One region of the Pseudomonas sp. FBCC-B1667 genome, then DNA from elsewhere that is predicted to be linked to it. Evidence: predicted binding sites of a transcription regulator. Region 1 holds the regulator's gene; each other region holds the start of a gene.

What was found. The regulator FliA, encoded in region 1, starts transcription of late flagellar genes. The targets are predictions, from matches to a motif close to CTAAAGTTTNNNNNNNNNNNGCCGNTAA.
Region 2: a site for FliA is predicted at 1,516-1,543, ahead of NL116_RS23495 (methyl-accepting chemotaxis protein). Genes of this name have one in related genera too.
Region 3: a site for FliA is predicted at 2,150-2,177, ahead of NL116_RS24945 (flagellar protein MotY). Genes of this name have one in related genera too.
Region 4: a site for FliA is predicted at 2,198-2,225, ahead of flgM (flagellar biosynthesis anti-sigma factor FlgM). Genes of this name have one in related genera too.

The regions. Positions count from the first base shown of each region.
Region 1 covers NZ_CP101437.1:1,934,671-1,938,880, forward strand. The annotation lists gene flhF (flagellar biosynthesis GTPase FlhF) at 1-310, shown strand, start outside; gene fleN (flagellar synthesis regulator FleN) at 427-1,257, shown strand; gene fliA (RNA polymerase sigma factor FliA) at 1,254-1,994, shown strand; gene NL116_RS08595 (chemotaxis response regulator CheY) at 2,162-2,533, shown strand; gene NL116_RS08600 (protein phosphatase CheZ) at 2,556-3,344, shown strand; gene NL116_RS08605 (chemotaxis protein CheA) at 3,399-4,210, shown strand, end outside.
Region 2 covers NZ_CP101437.1:5,082,848-5,087,057, reverse strand. The annotation lists gene NL116_RS23505 (inorganic phosphate transporter) at 1-208, opposite strand, end outside; gene NL116_RS23500 (transporter) at 361-1,383, opposite strand; gene NL116_RS23495 (methyl-accepting chemotaxis protein) at 1,657-3,279, shown strand; gene NL116_RS23490 (hypothetical protein) at 3,391-3,819, shown strand; gene NL116_RS23485 (GAF domain-containing sensor histidine kinase) at 3,816-4,210, opposite strand, start outside.
Region 3 covers NZ_CP101437.1:5,396,257-5,400,466, forward strand. The annotation lists gene NL116_RS24940 (argininosuccinate synthase) at 1-1,044, opposite strand, end outside; gene NL116_RS24945 (flagellar protein MotY) at 1,173-2,084, opposite strand; gene pyrC (dihydroorotase) at 2,244-3,290, shown strand; gene rnt (ribonuclease T) at 3,287-3,964, shown strand; gene NL116_RS24960 (peroxiredoxin) at 4,038-4,210, opposite strand, start outside.
Region 4 covers NZ_CP101437.1:5,015,802-5,020,011, reverse strand. The annotation lists gene NL116_RS23185 (MFS transporter) at 1-411, shown strand, start outside; gene NL116_RS23180 (flagellar brake protein) at 479-1,225, opposite strand; gene NL116_RS23175 (flagella synthesis protein FlgN) at 1,318-1,785, opposite strand; gene flgM (flagellar biosynthesis anti-sigma factor FlgM) at 1,835-2,161, opposite strand; gene flgA (flagellar basal body P-ring formation chaperone FlgA) at 2,329-3,090, opposite strand; gene NL116_RS23160 (chemotaxis protein CheV) at 3,173-4,105, shown strand; gene cheR (protein-glutamate O-methyltransferase CheR) at 4,152-4,210, shown strand, end outside.

The sequences.
Region 1 (4,210 bases):
CACCAGCCAGAAACAGGTTCTAACAGCCGCTTATCACAGTTACAAACGCTGCGGGCTCGCTGGCTGCATCCTGACTAAACTGGATGAAACGGCAAGTCTGGGCGAAGTGCTGAGCCTGGCGATCAGTCATGAATTGCCGGTGGCGTACCTGACCGATGGCCCGCGGATCCCGGATGATTTGCATCTGCCGCGTCGTCATCAGCTGGTCAGTCGCGCCGTCAGCGTGCAAATGCAGGAAGAACCCAGCGAAGAAGCCATGGCTGACATGTTCGCTGATATTTACCACAGCCCGACCAAGCAGGTTGGCTGAGGTATTAATGAAAAGTTTTTGTACCTACATCGATGGTCTGCCATGCATTGTTCAGTTGCTGAACGCGCAGCCAGTAATGTGGCCTCCGTCTATGCAAGACAAGGTAAAGAAATAACATGGGCAGCATGCATCCCGTACAGGTGATCGCGGTGACCGGCGGCAAAGGTGGCGTCGGCAAGACTAACGTGTCAGTGAATTTGTCACTGGCCCTGGCCGAGCTCGGCCGTCGCGTCATGCTGTTGGACGCTGACCTGGGTCTGGCGAACGTCGACGTCCTGCTGGGGCTGACACCCAAACGTACACTGGCCGACGTCATCGAAGGCCGCTGCGAGCTGCGCGACGTTCTGTTGCAGGGCCCGGGCGGTATTCGAATCGTTCCGGCCGCGTCCGGCACACAGAGCATGGTTCACTTGAGCCCGGCTCAGCATGCCGGCCTGATCCAGGCGTTCAGCGACATCGGCGACAACCTCGACGTATTGGTGATCGACACCGCTGCGGGCATAGGTGACTCGGTAGTCAGTTTTGTTCGGGCAGCGCAGGAAGTCTTGCTGGTGGTCTGCGACGAGCCGACCTCCATCACCGACGCCTACGCACTGATCAAACTGCTTAACCGCGATTACGGCATGAACCGCTTCCGCGTCCTGGCCAACATGGCCCAGAGCCCGCAAGAAGGTCGCAACCTGTTCGCCAAGTTGACCAAGGTCACCGACCGCTTTCTCGACGTTGCCTTGCAATACGTCGGCGCGGTGCCTTACGACGAAAGCGTGCGCAAGGCTGTGCAGAAACAACGTGCCGTGTATGAAGCCTTCCCGCGTTCCAAGTGCGCCCTGGCGTTCAAGGCTATCGCGCAGAAAGTTGATACCTGGCCGCTGCCTGCCAACCCGCGCGGGCACCTTGAATTTTTCGTCGAGCGCCTTGTGCAACAGACCGCAGGACCCGTCCTATGACAGCCAGTGGCTACAACCTCTACAAGAAGTCGGCACGTGACGCGCAGTACGAGCTGATCGAGCGTTACGCGCCACTGGTCAAACGCATTGCTTACCACTTGCTGGCCCGTCTGCCGGCCAGTGTCCAGGTTGAAGACCTGATCCAGGCCGGGATGATCGGCCTGCTTGAAGTGTCGACCAAATACGACGCCAGCAAAGGCGCCAGTTTCGAGACGTACGCGGGCATACGAATCCGCGGCGCCATGCTTGATGAAGTACGCAAGGGGGACTGGGCGCCACGCTCGGTTCACCGAAATACCCGTATGGTCAGCGACGCAATTCGCTCTATTGAAGCTAAAACCGGCCGTGACGCTAAAGATCACGAGGTTGCGGCCGAACTCCAATTGAGCCTCGACGATTATTACGGGATTTTGAACGACACCCTGGGCAGCCGCTTATTCAGTTTCGACGATCTGTTGCAGGACGGCGAACACGAAGGGCTGCACGAGGATGGCGCGAGTGCTCATCTCGAACCGTCACGCGATCTGGAAGATGAACGCTTCCAGGCGGCGCTGGCGGACGCGATTGCCAATTTGCCGGAGCGCGAGCGACTGGTGTTGGCGCTGTACTACGACGAAGAGTTGAATCTCAAGGAAATCGGTGAGGTCCTGGGGGTCAGCGAATCGCGGGTCAGCCAGTTACACAGCCAGTGCGCGGCCCGTTTGCGGGGGCGTTTGGGGGAGTGGCGAGCGCGCTGAAGGCAGTGTGGGGACACTGCGAACGGGGCTGGTGCGGATTTGAACGGCACCGGTCGCGATCTGTTGTGCTCCAGACAGTCATCGAGTGAATTGCCGAATTGATTGAAATGGCGCGTCCAGGTGCTGGGCGCGTTTAAGACTGCTTGGAGGTCGAATTGGACAAGAACATGAAAATCCTCATCGTTGATGACTTCTCAACGATGCGGCGAATCATAAAAAACCTGTTGCGTGACCTTGGGTTCACCAACACGGTCGAGGCCGACGATGGCACTACTGCCATTCCGGTTCTCAACAGCGGGAGCATCGATTTTCTGGTCACGGACTGGAACATGCCTGGCATGACCGGTATCGATCTGCTGCGCCACGTCCGCGCCGATGAAAAGCTCAAGCACCTGCCAGTGCTGATGGTGACTGCTGAAGCCAAGCGCGAGCAGATCATCGAAGCGGCCCAGGCCGGCGTCAACGGCTATGTGGTCAAACCCTTCACGGCCCAGGCGTTGAAAGAAAAAATCGAGAAGATTTTCGAACGCATCGGTTGATCCACTGCGCCACGGGGGAGCTATGGAGCATAAAGAATCTTCACAGGGCGATTTTGAATCGACCCTGAAAAAACATGCCGTCGAACTGGTCGCCAGCCTTGAAAAAGGCAGGTTCGGCGAGGCTGTGCAACTGATCCATGAGCTCAATCAGACCCGTGACCGTGGCCTGTATCAAGAAGTGGGCAAGCTCACTCGCGAGCTGCACAGCGCGATCGTCAATTTCCAGATTGACCCGAACATGCCGCAAGCCGAGGAAGTGTCGCAGATCACGGACGCCACCGAGCGCCTGGGGTATGTGGTCAAGCTGACCGAGGCTGCGGCCAACCGCACCATGGACCTGGTAGAAAGCGCCACGCCGCTGGTCAACAGCTTGAGCGAAGAAGCCCAGGCCTTGAGCACGGACTGGAGCCGGTTCATGCGCCGCGAAGTCGGGGCTGAAGAGTTCCGTGAGTTGGCCCGCCGCGTCGACGGTTTCCTGACACGCAGCACGCAGGACAACCGCACGGTGTCGAGCAACCTCAACGACATCCTGCTGGCTCAGGATTACCAGGACCTCACCGGTCAGGTGATCAAGCGCGTGACCCAATTGGTCACCGAAGTTGAAAGCAATTTGCTCAAGCTCGTCCTCATGGCCAGCCAGGTAGACCGCTTTGCGGGTATCGAACATGACCGTGAATCGATGCTCGCCGAAAAAGATCCACAAAAACATCTCTCTCAGGGTGAAGGTCCGCAGATCCATGCCGATAAAAGAGAAGACGTTGTGTCCGGTCAGGACGATGTGGACGATTTGCTATCCAGCCTGGGATTTTAGAGTTTTAGCATTCTAGGTTTTTTAGGTTTTTAGACCTGTAGGAGCACCCCCTTAATGAGCTTCGGCGCCGATGAAGAGATCCTTCAGGATTTCCTGGTTGAGGCCGGCGAGATTCTAGAGCAACTGTCCGAACAACTGGTCGAGCTGGAAAGCCGACCGGATGACGCGGACTTGCTCAATGCAATTTTTCGCGGTTTTCACACTGTAAAAGGGGGCGCCGGCTTCCTCCAGCTCAACGAACTGGTGGAGTGCTGCCACATCGCCGAGAACGTGTTCGACATCCTGCGCAAGGGTGAGCGTCGCGTTGACTCGGAACTGATGGACGTGGTCCTCGAAGCGCTGGACGCGGTGAACAGCATGTTCGGCGAAGTCCGCGAGCGCAGCCCGGTTACGGCGGCGACCCCGCAATTGCTGGAGGCCCTGGCCCGTTTGGCCGAGCCGCAAACGGCAGACGAAGCTGCGCCGGTTGCTCACGTGGCTGAAGCACCTGCCGTCGAAAGCGAATCGGGTGACATCACCGATAACGAATTCGAACAACTGCTGGACTCGCTGAACGCCGTCAAGGCTCAGGCCGAGGCGCCAGTGGTTGCAGCTGCACCTAAGCCTGCCAGCGATGCCGCTGCCAGCGACGAAATCACCGATGCCGAGTTCGAGTCGTTGCTCGATCAATTGCACGGCAAAGGCCAGTTCGCCGTCGATGCCGTGGCGCCTGCGCCCGCCGCACCGGCTGCGCCGATAGCGGCAGGCGACAGCTCTGACATCACCGACGACGAATTTGAAGCACTGCTCGACCAGTTGCACGGCAAAGGCAATTTTGCGGTGGATGCGCTGGAGTCGGCCATTGCTTCGGTACCGGCTTCGCCTGC
Region 2 (4,210 bases), 3.1 Mb from region 1:
CCAACAGCAGAAACGGGGTCCAGGTGGTCACCACCGTGCCGAGTTCGTGCATGTCGTGCATCAGGCTGTAAGCGGTGAACAGCAGCCCGCTGGCCAGCACGCCGAAAAACACCACCAGGGTGAACAGGCTGGGCTTTTTATCGAGTTGGGGCTTGGCGCTACGGGCAGTGGAGGCCGGAGTATCAGCGGGGTAGGAAGGCGTAGCCATAACGGACAATCCTGATGAGGGAGGTGTGTCAGTGATAGTCGTTGCTAATTGTTACAGAGAGACTGCTTCAGGTCAGGGGTTGGGGTTTTTGTAGTCCGCTGATCTGAAGTGCACCAGGAGGTCGAATAACTCCCACAGGATTTGCGGTGTCTTCAATAATCCTGGCGCTTGCGAAACGCCCAGCGTCCGGCCAGCACGGTAAAGGTTGCGACCAGTGCCACCAGGATCCAGAACCCTTCGGGATCGCCGGACAGAGGAATACCGCCGACGTTCATGCCAAAGAAACCGGCAATGATGTTGATCGGCAACGCCAGCACCGTCACCACCGTCAGCGTAAACAGCGTGCGGTTGCTCTGTTCGTTGAGGTTGGCGGCGATTTCTTCCTGCAGCAGCTTGATCCGCTCCCCCAGGGCCGTGAGGTCGTTGATGATCAGCGCAAACTCCTCGGTGGACTTGCGCAGCTCCTTGACGTCCTCCTTCTGCAGCCATTGCGGCGGTCGATTGAGCAAGCGCAGCAACGACCCCGGCTCCAGCGCCAGCAGGCGTTGCAGGCGCACCAGCACCCGGCGGTTGGCGCCCAGTTCAGCGCGGTTGGTCGACAGCCGCGACGACAACAGTTCATCTTCGATCTGATCGACACTCTGGCTGGTCTTGCGCACGATTTGCGTCAGCACCTCGCCCTGATCGCGCAGCAGATGCACGAGCAGTTCCAGTGGCGAACGAAAACACTCACCGGCCTTCACCGACGAGCGCAACTTGTCCACCGAGTGCAGCGGTTGCAGGCGCGCGCTGATGATCAGCCGACTGCGGGCGCATACCCACAGCGTCGAAACATCCGAGGAGACCATGCTGCTGAGGTTGAACACCACATCGTTGACCACCGCCAACAAGGCCGAATCCACGTGCTCGATACGCGTCGAGCGCGAACCTTCGTGCAGCGCTTCGAAAAACTCGTCGGGCAACTCCAGATGGCTTTTCATCCAGCGCTCGCACGCGGCGTGCGCCAGGTTCAGGTGCAGCCAGAGGAATTCTTCGCTGTCGTCGGGTTGTTGCAGGCATTGCAGCGCCTTGGCCGAATCGATCTCGCGACCGCGTTCACCAGGGCGAAAACTAAACCCGTAGAGCAGGCCGAACAGATCGGTGTCGCGATGGCTTTGGTCGATGCTGTGGTTCATGAGTGCTCGCAAGGGCGTCGCCTGTCGCGGGTTTTACAGGTTCACTTGAGCGGCATCATCGCAATGATTTTTGACAGTTATGTGACAGGTCAATGAAGGCTAAATAGTGGCCATACCGATGGTCGGATTTGATTAAAGAACGGCTCTGGCACGCCGATCTCGCTAACGTTAACGTGCGCGCCTTTGGCCACGAGCCAGGCCGCAGACAGGGATGTCCGGACACCTTTCACGCCCTGTCACGGCGTGTCTCACCCCTGTCATGAGTATCACTCGATGCTGCAAAAATCCCTGAGAGCACAAATCCTCGCCTTGTTGAGCGGCAGCCTGCTGGCGATGTTGCTGATCGCACTGGCTTGCTTTCATTTCCTGTCCAGCGGTGTTCAGAGTTACGCGAATCTGATCGATGGCCCGCTGCACACGTCCCAGTTGATCGATGAAGCCAACCTGCAATTCAAGGTGCAGGTTCAGGAATGGAAAAACGTCCTGCTGCGCGGCAAGCAACCGGCGGACCTGGACAAACACTGGAAGCAATTCGAAGACCGCCAGCGCGATGTGCAAAGCATCCTCGGTGAACTGGCCGGGCAGAAAGGCATGGAGCCGCAACTCAAGACCCGCATCGAACGCCTGCGTGATGAACACCGCATGCTCGGCGCCGCTTACCAGAAGGGTCGTGATGCCTACGTCGCTGCCGGTGCCGACCCGACTGCTGGCGACACCGCTGTGAAAGGGGTGGACCGTGCGGCCAGTGATCAGATGAGCGAACTGGTCGTTGAGCTGCGCAAGCAGGGCGCCGAGGAATCGAAGCTGATCAGTGCCGACGCCGACCGCACCATATTGCTCGGGATCATCGTGATGCTTGCCTCGGGCTTGCTGATCGGGCTGTTGAGCCTGTGGCTGGTCAACCGCAACCTGGTCGAACCGATTCGCAAACTGATCGAATACGTCGCGCAACTCAGCCAGGGCAAATTCTCCGACCGCGTGGCCAGCACCCGTCAGGATGAGCTGGGCAAACTGGCGGTCGCCGCCAATACCCTGCGCGATTTCCTCGCCGAAACCTTCAGCCATTTGCAGCGCAGCGCCAAGGATCTGGACAGTGCCAGTGGCGAACTGAACTCCATCGCTACGCTGATGGCCGGTGGCACCAACGAACAGTTCAACCGCACCGATCAAGTGGCCACGGCGATGAACGAAATGTCGGCCACCGCGCAAGAGGTTGCCCGTCACGCCGCCGACGCCGCGCGCGCTGCCGACGACGCGGATCAGTCCGCGCAGCAGGGCGAAAAAGTCATGCAGGGCACCATCCACACCATCACCCAGATGCGCGGTGAAATCGCCAACACCGCCACGGTCATTCGTCAGCTTGAAACCGACAGCGGCCGCATCGGCAAGGTGCTGGAGGTGATTCGCGGCATCGCCGAACAGACCAATCTGCTGGCGCTCAACGCCGCCATCGAAGCGGCCCGTGCCGGTGAAGCCGGACGCGGTTTTGCGGTGGTCGCCGATGAAGTGCGCAGCCTGGCCCAGCGCACCGCGGCCTCGATCATTGAGATCAACCAGATCATCCTGACCGTGCAAACCGGCGCAGTGGACGCGGCGCAGGCGATTGAAAGCGGGCAGTCACGCAGTGAAGAAAGCGTCCAGCAAGTGACCGAGGCCGGTGCGATGCTGGAGCGGATCACCCAGGCCGTCGAAGCGATTCGCGACATGAACCGCCAGATTGCCACCGCTGCCGAAGAGCAAACCTCGGTCGCCGAGGACATCTCGCGCAACCTCACCGAGATCACCAGCATCGCCAGTACCAATCTGGACAACGTGCAACGCACCGAAGCGGCGAGCCACAACCTGCACGGGTTGTCCTCGCAGTTGAATGACGTGACGGCGCGTTTGAGCGCGTAACGCCGATGGCTGTGTACCGCCTCGCTTGCCGAGTCGGTACTCAGCCGATCTCAATTGTGGTCAAACCATGTCGATGAGGGAGATACCCAAAACCCACAGTGGATAAATCCCATGGTCAGCATCACCTCTGTCTCGATCAACCAGACTCTCACCCCCTCCACCAGCAAAACCTCGATCAGCGATCCCGGCGCAGATACCTCCGTCACCGCCACGCCTTCCGACGACACCAAAGTGGCCGCCGGTGGCGCCCCCGCGTCGAGCGACAGAAGTTCCAGCAGCAGTGAAGAACCCGAAGCGGTGAAAACCTTGCGCGAGCAAATCGCCAAATTGCAAAAGCAGATGCAGGAACAACAGCAGCAACTGCAAGCGGTCCAGGCGAAACAGGAAGACGCCGACGCGAAAGCGGTTGATGTGGCAGCCGCTCAGTCACAGATTGCGACCACGTCGGGTTCGTTGCAGACGGCGACGGCGGCGTTGTTGCAGGCGTTGCAGGATTCCGATTCTAGTACGTCGGGTTCGCTGGTCAGTACCAGCGCTTAAGCCTGTACAGGCAGGCTGAATGTAAACGTCGTGCCCTGTAGCGCGGTCGAGACCACGTCCAGTTTTCCTCCGTGGGACTGGGCAATCTGACTGGCAATGTACAAGCCCAACCCGAGGCCAGTCTGCGGTGTGTCGCTGGCCGGTCGCGAGTAGGGGCGGAACAGGTACGCCAATGCGTCTTCGGCAATCAGCCCGTGATTGTTTACGCTCAGTACGAAATGTTCGTCCTTGATCTGCGCATTGACCTCGATCGGACCTTGGGGATCGCCGTGAGTTACCGCGTTCGCCACCAGATTCGACAGCAGCTGGGCGACGCGTTCGCGGTCGCACGGGACGTTGCGCACATCGCCGATGGAAGATGTTATGACCCGGTCCGGGTGAACACTCTGCA
Region 3 (4,210 bases), 3.4 Mb from region 1:
GTACAGCTTCAGGCGAACAACGCCGTTCACGTGGGCCTGGGATGCATCGATCATCTGTTGCAGCATCAGACGCTCAGGGCTCCACCAGTAACCGGTGTAGATCAGGCTGGCATACTTGGGCATCAACTCGTCTTTGAGGTGAGCCACTTCGCGGTCCAGGGTGATCGATTCGATCGCACGGTGAGCGCGCAGCATGATGGTGCCGCCAGGGGTTTCGTAGCAGCCACGAGACTTCATCCCGACGTAACGGTTCTCGACGATATCGAGACGGCCGATACCGTGTTCACCACCGATACGGTTCAGTGTCGCCAGCACAGTGGCCGGGGTCATTTCGACGCCGTCCAGTGCAACGATGTCGCCGTTACGGTAGGTCAGTTCCAGGTATTGCGGTTTGTCTGGAGCGTTCTCCGGGGAGACGGTCCATTTCCACATGTCTTCTTCGTGCTCGGTCCAGGTGTCTTCCAGCACGCCGCCTTCATAGGAGATGTGCAGCAGGTTGGCATCCATCGAGTACGGGGATTTTTTCTTGCCGTGACGCTCGATCGGGATGTTGTGCTTTTCAGCGTAATCCATCAGCTTTTCACGGGACAGCAGGTCCCACTCGCGCCACGGAGCAATCACTTTCACACCTGGCTTCAAGGCGTACGCACCCAGTTCGAAACGAACCTGGTCGTTGCCCTTGCCTGTGGCGCCGTGGGAAATGGCGTCAGCACCGGTTTCGTTGGCGATTTCAATCAGGCGTTTGGCGATCAACGGACGAGCGATGGAAGTACCCAGCAGGTACTCGCCTTCGTAAACGGTGTTGGCGCGGAACATCGGAAAAACGAAATCGCGCACGAATTCTTCGCGCAAGTCGTCGATGTAGATCTCTTTGACGCCCATGGCCTGTGCCTTGGCGCGCGCAGGTTCGACCTCTTCGCCCTGACCCAGGTCAGCGGTGAAGGTCACCACTTCACAGTTATAAGTATCCTGCAGCCACTTGAGGATCACCGAAGTGTCCAGGCCGCCGGAATACGCCAGAACGACCTTGTTTACGTCCGCCATGCCATCACTCCACGGGGTTCTACGGAAAGCCGTGAAGTCTACCGGTCATACGAAATAATTTACAGTGGCGCGACAGCTTATGACGACGAAGCGACAGATTCTGTCGAGCGAGCGACGACTTCGGAGGGTCAGGAGGTCGTCGCGGCGCTTCCCGGTGTCGCCCCTTGAGGCGCGACTTTCTCGGTCGGCGCGACGCGTTCCAGACGCACGGCAACCCGTCGATTTTTTGCGCGGTTGGCGGCGTTGGTATTCGGCGCCACAGGGTAGCGCTCGCCGTGGAAGCGCATGGTGATCTGCGATTCCTGAATGCCGTTGGCCTTGAAGTAATCCATCACCGCCAATGCGCGGCGGCGCGACAGTTCACGGTTGGCCAGGCGATTGCCGCTGTTGTCGGAGTGCCCGTCGAGCTCGATGTGATTGACCGACGGATCAGCCTTCATGAACTCCAGCATCACTTGCAACTGCGCCTTGGCGTGCGCATCAAGATCAATACCTTCGGCACCCGTGAAAGTGATTTCGGACTGTTTGACCTGTTCGAAATTTTTCGGCAACAGTTTCGCCACGCAACTCTGGTAGTCGTTGAATGCCTTGCTGAACTTGACCGGCAACAGCCGAACTTCCGACACCCGGCCATCACCAGAGGCATGCCGGATCACCGGACTGCGGCCATCGATCAAGCCACTGATCAAGCGCCCGGCCTGAGCTTGCGAGCTATTGAACAGCACATTGCCGCTGCCCAGGCGCACCGAGCCCAGATTGATGTCGCCACGCCCCGGCTGCCACGGCGCGGCCGCTGCCAGTAAGGTCGCCGAACCGCCGCCGATCATCGCGTTGTAGGTATTCAGACGAAATATCGCCTGCTCACCGGCACGGCGTACGAACTCACCCGACCCGAAATCGGTGATCGGCTGAGTCAGGCGGCATTCGAACTTGTCGCCTTCGACCGTCCACTCGATGCTCTCCAGACGCGTCTGGAAAGTGAGCGCCATCGCAGGAAGGCTGGCAAACACACTGAGCAAGGCTAAATAACGCTGGCGCACGGGAGGCTCCACTGGCTTCTACAACAAAAAGACCGACACACGCATGTTTCCGGCATACCTGATTCATATCGGTAGGTTCCTGCAAAACTTGATAGCGAGTGCCTGCAAGAGTCTTTTCCGGTAGCATTCCCCTGAGTTTGACCCGCCTGGAATCCCCTCATGTCCGACCGCCTGACCCTGCTGCGTCCCGACGACTGGCACATTCATCTTCGCGATGGTGCCGTGTTGACCAATACCGTTGCGGATGTTGCGCGCACCTTTGGTCGCGCCATCATCATGCCCAACCTGGTACCTCCGGTGCGTAACGCCGCTGAAGCCGACGGCTATCGCCAGCGAATCCTCGCTGCACGCCCGGCCGGCAGTCGCTTCGAACCGTTGATGGTGCTTTACCTGACTGACCGCACCCAGCCCGAAGAAATTCGCGAGGCCAAGGCCAGCGGTTTCGTGTACGCCGCCAAGCTGTACCCGGCCGGCGCGACCACCAACTCGGATTCTGGCGTCACCAGCATCGACAAGATCTTTCCTGCTCTTGAGGCCATGGCCGAAGTCGGAATGCCCTTGCTGATCCACGGCGAAGTCACCCGTGGCGATGTCGACGTGTTCGACCGCGAGAAAATCTTCATCGATGAGCACATGCGCCGTGTGGTCGAGCGTTTCCCGACGCTCAAAGTGGTGTTCGAGCACATCACCACCGCCGATGCCGTGCAGTTCGTCAACGAGGCTTCGGCCAATGTCGGCGCAACCATCACTGCTCATCACCTGCTGTACAACCGCAACCACATGCTGGTAGGCGGGATTCGGCCGCACTTCTATTGCCTGCCGATTCTCAAGCGCAATACGCACCAGGAAGCCCTGCTCGACGCCGCCACCAGCGGCAGCGAAAAGTTCTTCCTGGGCACTGACTCGGCCCCCCACGCCCAGCACGCCAAAGAAGCCGCGTGCGGCTGCGCCGGTTGCTACACCGCGTATGCAGCCATCGAGATGTACGCTGAAGCGTTCGAACAGCGTAACGCGCTGGACAAACTCGAAGCCTTCGCCAGCCTCAACGGCCCGCGTTTCTATGGCCTGCCGGCGAACACCGACCGCATTACCCTGGTCCGCGATGAGTGGACCGCCCCAACCAGCCTGCCATTTGGCGAGTTGACCGTTATCCCGCTGCGCGCCGGTGAAAAACTGCGCTGGCGCCTGCTGGAGGAACACGCGTGAGTGAAGACCATTTCGATGACGAACAGGACGGTCAAGGCGGTGGAGGCGGTCCTCGTCATCCAATGGCAGCCAGGTTCCGTGGTTACCTGCCGGTCGTCGTCGACGTAGAAACCGGTGGTTTCAACTCGGCCACCGACGCCCTGCTGGAAATTGCTGCAACCACCATCGCCATGGACGAGAAAGGGTTTGTGTACCCCGATCACACCTATTTCTTCCGTGTAGAGCCCTTTGAAGGCGCGAACATCGAAGCGGCGGCACTGGAATTCACCGGGATCAAACTCGATCACCCGCTGCGCATGGCCGTGAGTGAAGAAGCGGCGCTGACGGATATCTTCCGCGGCATCCGCAAAGCCCTGAAAGCCAACGGCTGCAAACGGGCGATTCTGGTTGGCCACAACAGCAGCTTCGACCTGGGCTTCCTCAACGCAGCGGTCGCACGTCTGGACATGAAACGTAACCCGTTTCATCCGTTCTCCAGCTTCGACACCGCGACCCTTGCCGGCCTGGCTTACGGTCAAACCGTGCTGGCCAAAGCCTGTCAGGCGGCGGATATCGACTTCGACGGTCGTGAGGCGCACTCGGCTCGTTATGACACCGAGAAAACGGCCGAACTGTTCTGCGGCATCGTCAATCGCTGGAAACAGATGGGCGGCTGGGAAGACTTCAACGACTGATCTGTCGCTGATGAATCCTGCGCATAAAAAAACCGGCCACTGAGGCCGGTTTTTTTATGCCTGACGCTTGGGCTTACAGTGCCGCAGCGTGCTCGGTCAGGTAAGCAGCAACGCCTTCTGGCGAAGCGTTCATGCCCTTGTCGCCTTTTTTCCAGTTGGCAGGGCAAACTTCGCCGTGCTCTTCGTGGAATTGCAGAGCGTCGACCAGACGGATCAGCTCTTCCATGTTACGGCCCAGCGGCAGGT
Region 4 (4,210 bases), 3.1 Mb from region 1:
CGGGTCTCGCTGACGGCAATGTTGTTGGTGACCTACGGTGTCGGCGCCAGTATCGGGCCGCTGGTCGCCGGGGTGCTGATGAAGCTGTTCGGCAGCCACATGCTCTATGCGTTTTTCAGTTTCTTCGCGCTGGTACTGGTGTGGCGAATCCGTCCGAAAGCGGTCACCAACCTGCATCAGGTCGACGATGCACCGCTGCATCACGTGGCCATGCCGGACAGCATGTCGAGTTCGCCGCTGGTGGTCTGCCTTGATCCGCGTGTCGATGAGCAGATCGTTCAAGAGCAGATGCACAGCCCGCCGCATCCGGAAGCGGAGCCGGAACCAGAGGTGGAAGTGGAAAGTGAGCCGACGCCACCGGAAGATCCGGATGCTGGACGCGAGCAAAGTTTCACTGAAGCCAGACCTTGATTGTTTGATGCATAAAAAAACGGGCAGTCACCGCAAGGGACTGCCCGTTTTTTGTTGAAGCGTTGGATCAGAAATCGTCTTTGTCGAAGCGCCGTGCTTCACGCTGTAGTTGGTAGACGAAACGCTCGACCTGCCGTTGAACCAGCCCGCTCATGTTGTGAAAACGGATGCCGGCGAAGGTGGTGGAGACCTTTTCTTCGAAATGCAGGTAACGCAGTTCCACCGGGGTGGTCATGCTGCCGAAGGGCAGGGCGGCGACGAAGCGGTCGTAGACCTGGCCCAGCTGCAGCCGGCCGGTGATGTCGCCGTCAAAGCGCAACTTGCAGCCGGTAGCGGAGATATCCAGCAACTTGCCGTTGACCGGCGACTTGAGTTTTTCGCCGCCCAGTTCGACATCCACCAACTGCGCCAACTTCAATGCAGCCCGGAAGGCGTTGCGGCGCTGGTGGTAGACCACTTCGTCAGGGAGTTTGCCGCGATAACAGCGAGTGTTGTTGAACTCGTCGAGGCTCAGCGGGCCGTTGCTTTCCCACGCGATGCGCACGCCGTCGTGGAAGCCTTCGACCCGAAACGATTCGCCCGCCAGCAAGTAGCGTTCGCCATCGCGAGGCACCATTTCATCCAGGGCGATCATATTGTTGTCACGGTCAACCTCCACCAGATAGCTCTGGAAGCGCTGGTTACGTTCGTGGAACGTAATGATCAGCGGGTCGTGGCTTTCTTGCAGTTGCCGCAGGTTACCCGCGATCTCCATGGGCGTGGAGAGCACCTTGGGTGGCTGCGGAGCATCTTCCGCGGTTAAGGCATTGGACACGGTTCATCGTTCTCCGGACAAATGTGACAGCGCATGGCTAGCATACTGCCAGCATGTGAGGCGTCTTGAAAGTGCGAACTCAATCAACAGGTTCACGCCTGACTGAGCGGGCGCGGCTTCGCTAGCTTGGCGGTTGATCCGCGGGCATCGTAAAGCGCGGGTGGTTCGCCGCCGGTGAGGATCTTCAGCTGATTGGCCGTGGCGGCCTGCTGGATCAGGATCGACTGACCATTATTGACATTGATGGCCTGGCACTGAGCCAGAAGATCGGTCAGGGCATCGCTCTGCGCAAGCAACTGATCGCCGATGCTTGACTGGCTGGCGAGTTGCTCCAGACCGTTGCGATTGGTAGGCAGATTGAGGCTTGCGAGCACTTCGCTGCGCTTGCGGCCATGCTGTTCGAGCAGAATGATCATTGCCTGTTTGCGCGCCAGAATGTCTTCGAGCAGTGGCATGTCGCGACCATGCAAGGCGAGGGACTCGGTTTGCAACAACTCCAGCAAGTGTTGCGCTGGAGCAAAGTCGTCGATGATCAGTTGCAGTAAATTAGTGTCGTGCATGGCTGGCCTTGGGGTTTAAGCGTCCAAAAGCCTGGCGCAGGCCGAAGGCCTAGCGCTGGGCTTCGAAGTTGAGCAGTTTGCTGGCTACACGGTTGCTGTCGACTTTATAGCTGCCATCGGCAATCGCTGCTTTCAACTCGGCCACGCGGGCATCGTCGACGGCAGGCTGATCGCGCAGCTTGTCAGTGACCTTCTGCAACTGTTGAGCCTCATTGCTGAGGTGTACCGATTCCCCGCTTTTGGCGGTACTGGCCTGTTCGGCCGGGGTATTCAGCGGCGCGGATTTGCCGGCTTCGGCAGTGTCCTTGTTGGCGCTGGTACGCGTACTGCCGGTCAGTGACGAGGAACTGTTCAAACGGCTGAAATCGATGACCATGATAAAAAACCTCTGGGAATTTGGACGCTTGCCATGTTTTCGGCTCTTCCTGCAAAAACTTTAGGCCCATTTATCAATGAGCCTGCATGCGCCAACGCATTTCCTGCGTGAGGCACAGTTTAGGGAACCGCCACGGCCAGCGCCATGTTTTCGCAAGCACAGAGTTTCTACATGGCCACTTCCACCTGGCCCGGCGCCATGACCTGCGCCTTGATGACCCGTTGGGAGTTGAGGTTTTTTACCCGGATCTGTTCACGCAACCCGCCATTGGACAGGGCTTCGCCCGGCATACGTACGCTGAGCGTACCGCTGCGGGCGGTAATTACGACCTGGTCGCCTTTGGAGATGACTTCGGCTTGTTCGAGATGGACCAGCGTCAGTACCTGATCGGCGACCGTTGGTCGGGTAAGTTTTTGTCCAATCGTCTGCTCGACGGAGGTGAAGTAACCCTGGCCGATCAGGCTGATGTCGCGTTCGCGCAGCATAACGTCGCCGGGCTCGATATAGCCGGCGCGTTTGAGGGGGCGGGTGGTGGTGACAACCTCTCGAAACAGGCGGACTTGAGCGGGCACGAACACCGTCCAGGGCGAGGTGCTGTCGCAACGAACCTTGACCGTAACCCGGCCAATCGGGATCGCCGGGCTCTCCAGGGTGGCTGTCAATTCCTTGTCGCACATGGGCATGCGCAGGCGCGGATCGAGCTGCTTGACCTCGATCTCATAACGACCTTCGGTTTGACTGGTCGCCAAATAGTCTTCTACGGTGAACTCAAGAAAGCCCTGAGTGACGCCGATAAGCATGTCAGGCAAGGTAACTGCGTCAGCAAGGGCAGGGCTGCCAGCGTTGAACAGGCAGACGGCCGACATCGCGCAAAGCACTTGGCGAGCGTGTGATGTCAGGCGTCGGAAAAATGTCGGTTCTGTGTTCATAAGAGTTAAAAAGCAAGCGCCGTGCCGTTTAGCAATGAACGTGCGTCGCAACACACTTAAGCGTTGGTGTAGGAGTCTGTGCATGGCTGGTGTAATGGATGCGGTAAACCAGCGCACGCAACTGGTAGGGCAGAATCGCCTGGAGCTGTTGTTGTTCCGTCTCGACGGCCAGCAGCTCTATGGGATCAACGTGTTCAAGGTTCGGGAAGTGCTGCAATGCCCAAAACTGACGTTGATGCCCAAATCCAGTCCTGTCGTGTGCGGTGTGGCAAATATCCGGGGGGCGACCATTCCGATTCTTGATCTGGCCATGGCGACCGGCTCCGGCGCACTGAAAGATCAAAGCAATCCGTTCGTGATCATCACGGAGTACAACACCAAGACCCAGGGTTTTCTGGTGCGCTCGGTGGAGCGCATCGTCAACATGAACTGGGAAGAGATTCATCCGCCACCCAAGGGTACGGGACGCGATCACTACCTGACGGCTGTGACTCGGGTCGACAATCAGTTAGTCGAAATCATCGACGTCGAGAAAGTGCTGGCGGAAGTGGCACCCACCCCGGAAGCGATTTCGGTGGGCGTGGTCGATGTCGAAACCCAGCACAAGGCTTTGTCCTTGAAGGTGTTGACCGTCGATGACTCATCAGTGGCGCGCAAGCAGGTGACTCGTTGCCTGCAAACGGTCGGCGTTGAAGTGGTGGCGTTGAACGACGGCAGGCAAGCGCTGGACTATCTGAAAAAGCTGGTCGATGAAGGGAAGAAGCCGGAAGAAGAGTTCCTGATGATGATTTCCGACATCGAGATGCCGGAAATGGACGGGTACACCCTCACGGCCGAGATTCGCAACGACCCGCGCATGCAAAAGCTTCATATCATCCTGCATACTTCTTTGTCCGGGGTATTCAATCAGGCGATGGTCAAGAAAGTCGGTGCCGATGACTTCCTTGCCAAGTTCCGTCCTGATGACCTGGCATCCCGGGTAGTCGACCGGATCAAAGCAGCAGATATCAGCTAGGGGCCTTCTGCCCCTGGTGGTTAACACGATTTAAGAGGCGGTATCTTTGTCTACGGGTAATTTGGATTTCGAACAGTTCCGGGTCTTCCTGGAAAAAGCCTGTGG